Regions from separate parts of the Nocardioides daphniae genome, predicted to be linked through region 2. Evidence: predicted binding sites of a transcription regulator. Region 2 holds the regulator's gene; the other holds the start of a gene.
The links. Region 2 encodes LexA, which represses DNA repair genes until DNA is damaged. Its sites were predicted from a motif close to TCGAACANNTGTTCGA; they were not measured.

Region 1: E2C04_RS04065 (HNH endonuclease signature motif containing protein) is a predicted target of LexA. The motif match lies at 3,180-3,195, and genes of this name have one in related genera.

What each region holds. Positions count from the first base shown of each region.
Region 1 covers NZ_CP038462.1:841,837-847,369, forward strand. The annotation lists gene E2C04_RS04055 (carboxypeptidase-like regulatory domain-containing protein) at 379-1,398, shown strand; gene E2C04_RS04060 (hypothetical protein) at 1,370-1,711, opposite strand; gene E2C04_RS04065 (HNH endonuclease signature motif containing protein) at 1,823-3,175, opposite strand; gene E2C04_RS04070 (hypothetical protein) at 3,283-4,152, shown strand; gene msrA (peptide-methionine (S)-S-oxide reductase MsrA) at 4,155-4,793, opposite strand; gene E2C04_RS04080 (cystathionine gamma-synthase) at 4,883-5,533, shown strand, end outside.
Region 2 covers NZ_CP038462.1:2,941,929-2,947,461, forward strand. The annotation lists gene E2C04_RS14450 (hypothetical protein) at 35-370, shown strand; gene E2C04_RS14455 (LysM peptidoglycan-binding domain-containing protein) at 380-721, opposite strand; gene E2C04_RS14460 (GNAT family N-acetyltransferase) at 1,029-1,820, shown strand; gene lexA (transcriptional repressor LexA) at 1,919-2,647, shown strand; gene E2C04_RS14470 (ATP-dependent DNA helicase) at 2,670-4,646, opposite strand; gene secF (protein translocase subunit SecF) at 4,698-5,510, opposite strand; partial or broken gene secD (protein translocase subunit SecD) at 5,494-5,533, opposite strand, start outside.

The DNA.
Region 1 (5,533 bases), 1.5 Mb from region 2:
AACCCGGATGCGACAGCGGCTCGTGCCTGCCCTGCGGGAGCTCGGGCCGCTGCTGGCCGGGCTCGCGCTGATCGCTGCGGTCGGCGTAGGTTTTGCGTGGTCGCAGCGACCCGGCGACCCGCCGACCACCGGTCGGGCCCCGGCCTCGACCACGGTCGTGGAGGCGCCCACCGGCGCCGTGCGCGGCGTGGTGGTCGGGCCGGACGGGGAGCCGGTGGAGGGGGTCGTGGTGAAGGTCGTCACGGCTCCGTTCGAGCCCTACTTCGCCGGGCCCAACCCGGCCTCCGCGGTCCCTGCGGGGGCGACGTGGAGCGGCATCACGGGGCCGGACGGGACGTACGAGATCACCCGGGTCACCCCCGGCCGCACCGCGTGGTCGTGTCCCCTGACGGCGGCGACTGGGCGACGTGGTGGGTGGGCGAGGCGGCGCTGGCGGACGACGCCGAGGACGTCCAGGTGGAGGAGGACGAGGTCCTGCGCCTGGACCTCACCGCGATGCCGGCGGCTCGGATCCGAGGGGCGGTGAGCGAGCCGTTCGCGACCGCGGGCGGCTCCCGCGGGGAGACCGGGGAGTCCGACGGGTCGGTCACCGAGGTGGTCGTCGAGCGCCAGACCGACGACGCCTGGGTCGAGGTCGCCCGGGTCCGCCCCGGCAGGGCTGGCCGGTACGAGGTCGACGGACTGGCGGCCGGCCGCCACCGGGTGCTGGTCGACAGCCCGCGGAGCGGCATCGTCCACGCCCCTTCGGCCACCTCGGAGGACGACGCCCGCGTGGTCGAGCTCGGCGTGGGTCAGGCCGCGGAGGTCGACGTCGTCGTGCCTCCGCCCGCGCTGGTCACGGGCCGTCTCACCACGTCGACCGGGCTGCCGCTGCCGGACCGGGAGATCCGCTTCTCGACCGGGTACCGGGTGGTCGACCCGCGCTTCCCCGCGCTGCCCACGACGACGAGAAGCGTACGCACCGACTCCGAGGGCAGGTATGCAGTGCGGCTCGGCACCGGGCTCTGGTCGGTGCAGACCGACCTGCGGTGCCGCGGGCCGCAGCAGCGGGAGGTGGACGTCGTCGCAGGACAGGACATGGCCAGCGACCTGGTCGAGGACGCCGTCGCCACGGTGTCCGGGCAGGTGACGGATCGCGCCGGGAGGCCACTGTCCGGAGTGGACGTCTTCCTGAGCACGCCCGGCTCGGTGTGCGGTCAGGCTGCCACGACGGACGCCGACGGACGCTGGACGCTCACCGGCGTCGCGCCGGGCCGGGCACGGATCGAGTACGCCGTCACCACCCGCGGGTCCCAGCTCCGCTACTTCCACCCGGGTGTGACGAAGCCCGGGCTTGCCACCCGCGTCGAGGTCGCGCTCGGCGCCACCGTCACCGGGGTGGACGCGGATCTTCCGTGACGTGAGGCGTCACCGACGCCAACGCGAGGAGAAAGGTCAGGGCGCTGGTGAGCGCCGCGGCCAGTGCGTACGTCCGAAGGCCCGGCAGGATGCGGTGGAGCGGCTCGAAACCGCCCACCAGCATCCACACGGCGAAGCCGCAGGTCAGCAGCGAGTTGGTGAGGGTCACGGTCAGCGCCCACGTCGCGGCGGGGCGGAGGAGTGAGGTGAGGCCGCTCGGGACGACCCACAGCGAGGCCAGCAGGTAGGGCGCGACGAGGAAGTAGAAGATCCCGAAGGCGCCCCCGGCCTCGATCTCGTGCTCCGGGGACACGGGCCGGGTGGGGGACAGGATCCAGGCGGCCGCGATGCCACCCAGGCGCCGAGGGTCAGGAGCGCAGCGGTCAGCGCCGCGGTGCGGATCATGCGCCCACTGTGGTGGGGCTTAGGCCGGCGTGGGTGTGGGCGCGGTGCGAGGAGTGTGAAGATCCGGCGGAGACAGGTCGCTCGTTCCGTGACGGTCGCGTCGGAAGCGTTGTCCGTGGGGTGACGTCCATTCGAAGACCCCGTTGGCTGGGGATTCGAGGTGCCAGGCGGTGTGGGTCTTGAGCCGGTGGTGGCCGCGACAGAGGGGCGCGAGGTTTTCGGTGACCGTCGAGCCGGGTTGTGGTCGGCCTTCGGCTGCGGCGTCATGGTCGAACGGGACCACGTGGTCGACGTCGCAGCGTCGGCTGGGGCGGGTGCAGTGCGGGAAGACGCAGGTCTCGTCGCGAAGAAGCACTTGGCGGCGGAGCCGGTCGGTGGGTTCGTAGCGGTCCGTCTCGAGGGTCTGGTTGAGGTCGACCACGGGCAAGACCCGGATGTCGGTGTGGCTGGTGTTGACCCAGCGGCGGACCTGCTCCAGCAGGACGAGTCGCTGGCGGTTCTCCAGCTGGCCGGTGGCCCCGAAGGAGATCGACTCGTCGGGCTCCACGGTGGCGGTGAAGTGCAGGTGCAGGTCGACGCGGCGGGCGGTGGTCCGGCCGACCGTCTCCTCGTCTGCACCCGCGCCAGCGAGGTCGAGCGCGGTCTGGTGCCGGGCCAGCTCGCCCAGGGCGAGGGAGCGGCGTACGTCCAACGACTCCTCGCAGCCGGCGGCCTTCAACCCGGCCGCACCCGCAGCGACGGCCTGCTCCAGGTCGAGCGCATCAGCGATGTCGAGCTCGGCGTGGACCTGCATGGTCTGGGCGAACGGGTCGCGCTCACTCACGATCGTCACGTGCCGGGTGTCCGACGCCCCGTTCTCGTCCTCGTCGATCGCGAGGCCGTAGAGCTTCATCGCCCGCTCGATGAGCCGGTCGACGGCAGCGCGACCCATCTTCTCGATGAACGGAGCAACCTGAGCATCGATCCACGCGACGCCCTCAGCGGGCAACGCCGGGTAGGCATGGATCATGGCCTCGGCCACCAGCCGGGCTCGCCATACCGGCACCTCCCCGGCCGTCACCCGCGCCCACAGCCGCGGCAGCCGGTGCGCCAGCTCGAGCGCGTGTCCGATCAACTTCTTCGCCGCATCCGTCGACAACCCGAGCGCACCGCCGAGCTCGGCGACGGCGTACTCGTTGACCTCGAGGGTTCCGTCGCCCGAGATCGGTTCGAAACCGACGGGCGAGTGGAAGATGGCGGCGTCCGCCCCGTCCTCCCGGGCCGGGTGGGCGACAGCCCACTCGTAGGCAATCAGCAGCGTGTCCGCCTCCGCGCGACGCACCAGCGCCGCGTTGGCACGCGCCAACGCGACCAGGTCACTGGGCGAGGTCATGGATTCGAACATACATTCGATTCTAGGGGTGGTGCGTGTGCTGGACCATCCCCTTGACCGGGTATCCGCTCCGATAGCGTGCCCACTCGACCCGGGGGAGGAGAGCCATGGCTGTGCACGACAAGACGGACGCGCTGGTGCCGTTTCCGGTGGCGTGGGTGGACGCGCCCCCCACTGTCTCGCGACGGCTCGTGCTCGGCAGCGGCGTCGGTGCTCTGCTCGGCGGCCTTGGGGCGGTGGCACTGCTCCTCGACGGCGAGTATCCGTTGGGCTTCACCACCGCCTTGATCGCCGCCTTCTTCGGGGCGTCCGCTCACATCTCTTCCAGGGCGTGGCGCTGGCCCGGCCGACGTCGCCCACTGGTCGACAGCGTCGACGGGATCGGTCTGCGCTTCCGTGCGGGGGCCGGCGGGTGGCGCTTCACCGTGGGCGCCATGGTGGCGGGAGTGCCCTTCGGCGTGGCGCTGGGCTGGGCGGCGTACCACGACCCCACCCCCACCGGCCGCACCTGGGTGGCCCTCGTCAACAGCCCGATCCTCCTCGGGTGGTGCCTGTTCCAGCTCTGGAACGTCGCCACGGGCTGCCTGCGGCGCGGCGAGGTGCTCCTGACGCCCGAGGGTGTCACCTACAGCGCGTGGGGCGACAGGTTCAGCCTGCCGTGGGACCGGGCCGCGCGCGTCGACGCCGAGCTGTCGCCCGGGCTCGGGCGACGGGCGGCTCCGGGGGTCCGCGTGACCAGGCGCCCGGGCTTCTGCACGTCCCACGAGAGGACCGCGCGAGGTTTCAGCAGCACGGCGACGTCACACCTGCCCGACCTCGTCGTGCGGGCCGACCAGGTGGAGGGCGATCCGGCGCTGCTCGCGCACGCCCTGGCCTTCTACGCCACCCATCATGAGCTCCTCGAGGAGCTCGGCGACGCCCGCGCCCTCGAGCGGGTGCGCTCCGGGCGCGCCGTCGCGCCCCACCTGGCCCGCTGAGGTCAGCTGGGGAAGGCGATCCCCGTCTTCGCGTGGCAGCGGTAGCCGTTCGGGTTCTTCGCGAGGTACTGCTGGTGCGGGTCCTCGGCGTAGTAGTACTCACCGGCGGGCGCGATCTCCGTGGTCACCTCGGGGAAGCCCTGGCGCTGGAGCTCCGCAGCGTAGAGACCGGTCAGCTCGCGCGCGACCTCCTCCTGCTCGGGCGAGGTCGTGTAGAGCGCCGAACGGTACTGCGTACCGACGTCGTTGCCCTGGCGCATGCCCTGCGTCGGGTCGTGGATCTCGAAGAAACGCTTCACCAGGTCGGCGTAGGAGACGACCGACGGGTCGAAGACGACGCGCACCGCCTCGGTGTGGCCGGTCAGGCCCGAGCACACCTCCTCGTACGTCGGGTGCGGCGTCGTGCCACCGGCGTACCCCACCGACGTCGACCAGACGCCGGGCACCTGCCAGTAGAACTCCTCGGCGCCCCAGAAGCAGCCGAGGCCGAAGACGGCGACCTCCATGCCTTCGGGCACCTCGTCGGTGACCACGGGCGTGTCGAGGACGACGTGCTGGCCCAGGGCCCACGGGCGCGACGCGCGGCCCGGCAGCGCCTGGTCGGGCGTGGGGACGGAGGACTTGAGGCGGCCGAAGAGCACGGGAACTCCAGACGGTGGGGGACGGGAAGAGCGGTTCGCCCAACGTAACGCTTTGATGGTCGTGAGGCTTCCCGCGTAGGCTCGCCGGTGTGACTGAGCAGCAGTGGGACTCCGCCGGATTCGAGACCAGGGCCATCCACGCCGGCTACGAGCCGGATGAGATGACCGGGGCGGTCATCCCGCCGATCTACGCGACCAGCACCTACAAGCAGAACGGTGTCGGTGGCATGCGCGGCGGCTACGAGTACAGCCGCTCCGCCAACCCGACTCGTACGGCGCTCGAGGGCGCGCTCGCCGCGGTCGAGCGCGGTGCCCACGGCTTCGCCTTCGCCTCCGGCCTCGCCGCCGAGGACACCATCATCCGGGCGCTCTGCCGCCCCGGCGACCACGTCGTCCTGCCCAACGACGCCTACGGCGGCACCTACCGCCTCTTCGACAAGGTCGCCAAGGTCTGGGGCCTGGACCACACGCCCGCCGTGGTCGCCGACCCCGAGGCCGTGCGCGCGGCGATCGAGCCCGGGCGTACGAAGCTGGTCTGGGTCGAGACGCCCACCAACCCGCTGCTCAACGTCGCCGACATCGAGGCGCTCGCCGCCGTCGCCCACGAGGGCGGCGCCCTCTTGGTCGTCGACAACACCTTCGCCTCGCCCTACCTGCAGCAGCCGCTCACGCTGGGCGCCGACATCGTCGTGCACTCGACGACCAAGTACGTCGGTGGCCACTCCGACGTCGTCGGCGGC
Region 2 (5,533 bases):
CACGCCGCGGCCACTCTCCTGACAGAATGGCGCCGTGGCCCAGGGGAAGCGTGCAGGTTCGAGACGAGCAGCTCCCCCGCCGCGGACCCTGAACACCGCAGCACTCGCGTACGCCGGTGGGATCACGCTCTGCGTCATCGCTTGGGGCTACCTCGTCTACGCGGCCATCGACTTCGGGTCGAGCGCCCGGGCCGGCAACGCCGGCGCCTGGCTCCTGCTCATCCTCGCGGGCGCGGGGGCCGCAACCTGCCTCTTCGTCGGCCTGATGCTCTTTGCGCGCCTCGGGTCGGCGCTCGGCGCGACCCGCCCTCCCCAGGGCGATGGATCAGAGCCTCCGCGGCCTACCGGCGGACGTCGCGCCGCCCGCTGACCTCGTACGTCAGTCGGCGACCGGGACGTGGATCTCCTGGCCCAGGGTGACGACGGAGGAGTCGAGGTTGTTCAGCTCGCGGATCTCCGAGACCATCGCGCGGACCTCGCCCTCCTCGGCGACCCCGGCAGCGATGCCCCACAGGGTGTCGCCCTCGTTGACCACGACGACCTCGGTCGCCTGCGGAGCGCCGGCCTCCTCGCTGGCGGACGAGACGCCGCCAGAGCCACGCCCACGACGAGGGCCAGGAGGAGCGCAGCGAGCACGACGACGACGCGACCACGACGAGTCAGACGGACCTGGCCGCGGGGAGCGGCGGCGGTGACGGTCGAGGCGGTGGCGATGGGTCATGGAGACCTCCTGGGGAAGTGGTGGTCGTGCAGGTGCGTTGCTGTCGAACTGATGTCTATGCGGACCCGCCGACAGTTTTGGATCGAGCACCTTGACCTGCCGACGAATTCGATCAGACGTTCGATCGAACACATGTGCGACGTTAGAGCAGATGTTCGAACGAATCAAGCATCTGGTCGAACAAAAGTTCGAACGCTCTCCACGTGCCCCTCAGCTACCCGATTCTCGGCATCTGTGGCGAAAGCCTGTGCGGACGTCACCCGTATGGGGCATGCAGCCGTCGCGGCGCAGCCCTAGCGTCTGCCGCATGCGAGACCTCCTGACCACGGCCTCCGACACGATCGAGGCCGACTTCGCGGCGCTCCAGGCCGCCATCGCGCGCTCCCCGTCGCTGTCGACCGCGGACGAGCCGGACGCGACCGTCTACTGGTCCACGGCGCCGCTCGCCCTGCTCAACGTGGTCGTCAACGCCCACATCGCCCCGGAGGCCGTCGCCACCCGGGCACCCGCCCTGATCGAACCGTTCCTCCGCCGCGGCCTGCCGTTCCAGTGGATCACCACCCCCTCGACGACGACGCCGGCCCTCGAGGCCACGCTGGCCCAGCTGGGGCTGCTCGCCCGGGAGTACCCCGCGATGCACACCGCCCTGGGCGCGCCCGTCGACCCGGGCACGCCGGACGACGTCTTCATCGACGTCGCTTGGCCCGACGGCGTCGAGCCGGCCAGTCGCGCCATCCTCGAGGCGCTCGGCCACCCGGCCGCCCAGCAGGAGGTCACGCTGGGCGTGCTCGACACCCTCGACCCGGCCGACAACCAGTTCTTCATCGCCCGCAGCCTCCGCACCGGCGAGGTCCTGGGAGCCAGCACCATGCACGTACGCGGCACCAGCGTGATGCTGGCGAACGTCAGCACCACGCCGGCCGCGCGCGGGCGGGGCATCGGCCGCGCCCTGGGCGCCACCATGATGAACCGCGCCGCCTCCATCGGGGCCCAGTCGGCGACCCTCATCACCAACTCCCGGGCCTACCCGACCTACGTCGAGCTGGGCTTCCGCACGCAGTTCACCTGCGTGGCGTGGGTCTGGGACCCGCGCCGCTGAACCGCACGTGACACGCCGTTCGAACACATGTTTGAACTGGGGTCGGGATCGGACTAGCGTGAACCCCACGTCAGTCCGCACCACCCAGGAGGATCCACATGCCCAAGTCCAGCGGCGACACCGGCAAGGTCGTCTCCCTGCCCGACGGACCTCCTGACGCGACCGGGCTCACCGCGCGCCAGCAGCTGGTGCTGACCACGATCCAGGAGGCGCTGGAGACCCGGGGCTACCCGCCGAGCATGCGTGAGATCGGCACTGCGGTCGGTCTCACCAGCTCAAGCAGCGTCGCCCACCAGCTCAAGACGCTCGAGGAGAAGGGCTTCCTCAAGCGTGACCCCAACCGGCCGCGCGCGCTGCAGGTCTTCCTGCCCGAGTCGATGGCGGCCTCCCGAGCCGTCTCCAGCGCGGACGACTCCGACTTCGACCCCACGGACGTGGGCAACGCGGCGCCCGCAGCGGCGTACGTGCCGGTCGTGGGTCGTATCGCGGCCGGTGGCCCGATCCTGGCCGAGCAGCGGGTCGAGGACGTCTTCCCGCTCCCCAAGCAGCTCGTCGGCGACGGCACGCTCTTCCTGCTCGAGGTCTCCGGCGACTCGATGGTCGACGCGGCCATCTGCAACGGCGACTACGTCGTGATCCGCCAGCAGCCCGACGCCGTCAACGGCGACATCGTCGCCGCGATGATCGACGGAGAAGCCACGGTGAAGACCTTCCAGCGCAAGGGCGGCCAGGTCTGGCTGCTGCCGCACAACGACGCGTACGAGCCCATCGACGGCACCCACGCCACCATCCTGGGCAAGGTCACCGCGGTCCTGCGCAGCCTCTGATCCCGGGCTCCCGTACGCCGCGTCAGCCCGCGGCCGCGATGCGGCCGAGGGCCTGGCGCACCACGGACGGGTCTGTCGTCGACCACATCGGCGGCAGGCTCGCCTTGAGGAACCCGCCGTAGCGCTTGGTCGCCAGCCGCGGGTCGAGGATCGCCACCACGCCCTTGTCCTCGGTGGTGCGGATCAGGCGACCGACCCCCTGGGCCAGCAGCAGGGCCGCGTGGGTCGCCGAGACCTGCATGAAGCCGTTGCCGCCGGCCTTGTCGGCGGCCCGCGAACGGGCAGACATCAGCGGGTCGTCGGGCCGCGGGAACGGGATCCGGTCGATCAGCACCAGCTGGCAGGTGTCGCCGGGCACGTCCAGGCCCTGCCAGAGCGTGAGCGTGCCGAAGAGGTTGGTGTGCGGGTCCTCGACGAACTGCTTCGCCAGCTCCGGCAGCTGGGCGTCGCCCTGCGCCAGGGTGGTGAGGTGCGGGAGCCGCTCACGGACGGCCTCCGCCGCCGCGTCCGCCGCCCGTCGGGACGAGAAGAGCCCCAGCGTGCGCCCCTGGGCGGCGTCGATCAGCTCGACGATCTCGTCGATCTGCGCCTTGCCGAGGCCGTCGCGACCGGGGTCCGGCAGGTGCCGGGCGACGTACAGGATGCCCTGGCGCGAGTAGTCGAAGGGTGAGCCCACGTCGAGCGCCCGCCACGGCAGCGCGTCGTCGGCGCTCACCTCGCCGGCGCCCGTGTCGACGCGCTCCGACGGCTTGAGCCCGAGGCTGCCGGCGACCGCGTTGAAGTCGCCGCCGAGCATCAGGGTGGCGGAGGCGAAGACGACCGTCTTCTCGGTGAGCAGGCGCTCACGCATCTGGGCCCACACCTGCAGCGGCGCCACGGCCAGCCGGGCCGGGATCCGCTCGCGGGCCTCGTTGAGCCAGAGCACGTCCGACTCCTTGAAGGCCGCCATCCGCTCCGCGGTGGCGAAGACCTCCTGCGCCAACCCCTTGGCCTGCGTACGCCCGGCGTCGGCGTCGCCCTCGTCCTTGCCGAAGGCGGAGACCAGGGACCGTGCGGCGTCGCGGACGAGGACCAGCGCGTCGGAGAGCTGCTCGCCGGCGGTCTCGATCCGGCCCGGCGAGGTGGCGGCGAGCGCATCGGCCAGGGCGTCCGCGGCGTCGGCCAGGTCGTCGGCGGCGGTGGAGGCCGCGCCCTTGTCGGCGATGTGCTTCTGGGAGCGCTTCGCGGCCCGCTGCACGTCACCCACGGTGAGCTCGTCGGTGGCTGCCTGGGTGACGCGGCTGACCAGCTCGTGCGCCTCGTCGATCACCACGACGTCGTAGTCGGGGATCATCGGCACGCCCTCGATCGCGTCGATGGCGAGGAGCGAGTGGTTGGTGACGATCAGGTGGGAGCTGGCCGCCTTCTCCTTGGCCCGCTCGGCGAAGCACTCCTGGGCGAAGGCGCAGCGCGCGGCGCCCAGGCACTCGCGGTGGTTGACGCTGACCTGGCGCCAGACCCTCTCGGTGTGCCGAGGGGCGTTGTCACGCTCCCCCGTGCCGCCGGTCTCGGCCTCCATCTCGGCCCAGCCACGCAACGCCAGGACCTCGGCACCCATCGAGCCCTCGGGGACGTCGACGAGCACACCCTGGTCGTCCGGGACGCCCTCGCGGATGCGGTGCAGGCAGGCGTAGTTGGAGCGGCCCTTCAGCACGGCGTACGAGGTGTCGAGCCGGTCGCCGACCGCCTCCACGAGCCGCGGGATGTCGCGCTCGACGAGCTGGTGCTGGAGCGCCAGCGTCGCGGTGGCGACGACCACGCGGTCGTGGTTGAGCAGGCTCGGGACGAGGTAGCCGAGCGACTTTCCGGTGCCGGTGCCGGCCTGGACGATGAGGTGCTGCTGCTCCGTCATCGCCCGGGCGACGGCCTCGGCCATCTCGACCTGGCCGGAGCGCTCCTTGCCCCCCAACGCCTCGACGGCGGCGGAGAGGACCTCACGGACGGGCGACTTGTCTGGCACCGGCTGAACTCTAGCCAGCCCCGCCGACAACTACGGCACCGCCGCGGTCGGTCAGACCACGGCGCCGGACTGGTCGCGCTCGATCTTGGCCTTCTCCGCCTTCTCCTTGGCCATCGGCCACTTCTGCTGCAGGTAGGTGACCAGCGGGGTGGCCACGAAGACCGAGCTGTAGGTACCGACCAGGAGACCGACCAGCAGGGCGATCGAGAAGTCGCGCAGCGAGTCGCCACCGATGATCGCGAGGGCGGCGAGGATGAACATGGTGCCCAGACCGGTGTTGACCGTGCGCGGCAGCGTCTCCACGGCAGCCTTGTTGGCCTGCGCAGTGAACGAGTCGGTCGGCTTCGAGCCCTGCCAGCGCTCACGGACGCGGTCGAAGACGACGACGGTGTCGTTGACCGACAGACCGATGATCGTCATGGCCGCGGCCAGGAAGATGCCGCCGTCGATCGGCTTGCCGAGCCAGGCGAAGAGCCCGACCACGATCGCGACGTCGTGCACCATCGCGAGCACGGCCGAGACACCGAAGGTCCACTTGAAGCGGACCGCCAGGTAGAGCAGCTGGGCCAGGAACGCGACGCCGAAGGCGATCAGCGCGCGGTCGCGCAGCTCCTTGCCGAAGGAGGCGCTGCTTCTCGTCACGCTCCAGGTCGGCCGTGCCGCCGACCGTGGCGATGGCGTCCTGGACCTGCTGCGCCTCCTCGCCGTCGATGGTGCCGGTGCGGACCAGGATCTTGTCGCCGTCGGTCTCCTGGACCGACGCGACGTCGATGCCTGCGTCGTCGAGCGCCTCACGCGCGTCGTCGGCCGTGACGGTCTTCTGCGTCGAGTACTCGAGCACCCGGCCGCCGGCGAACTCGACACCGAGGTTGAGGCCGTTGACGAAG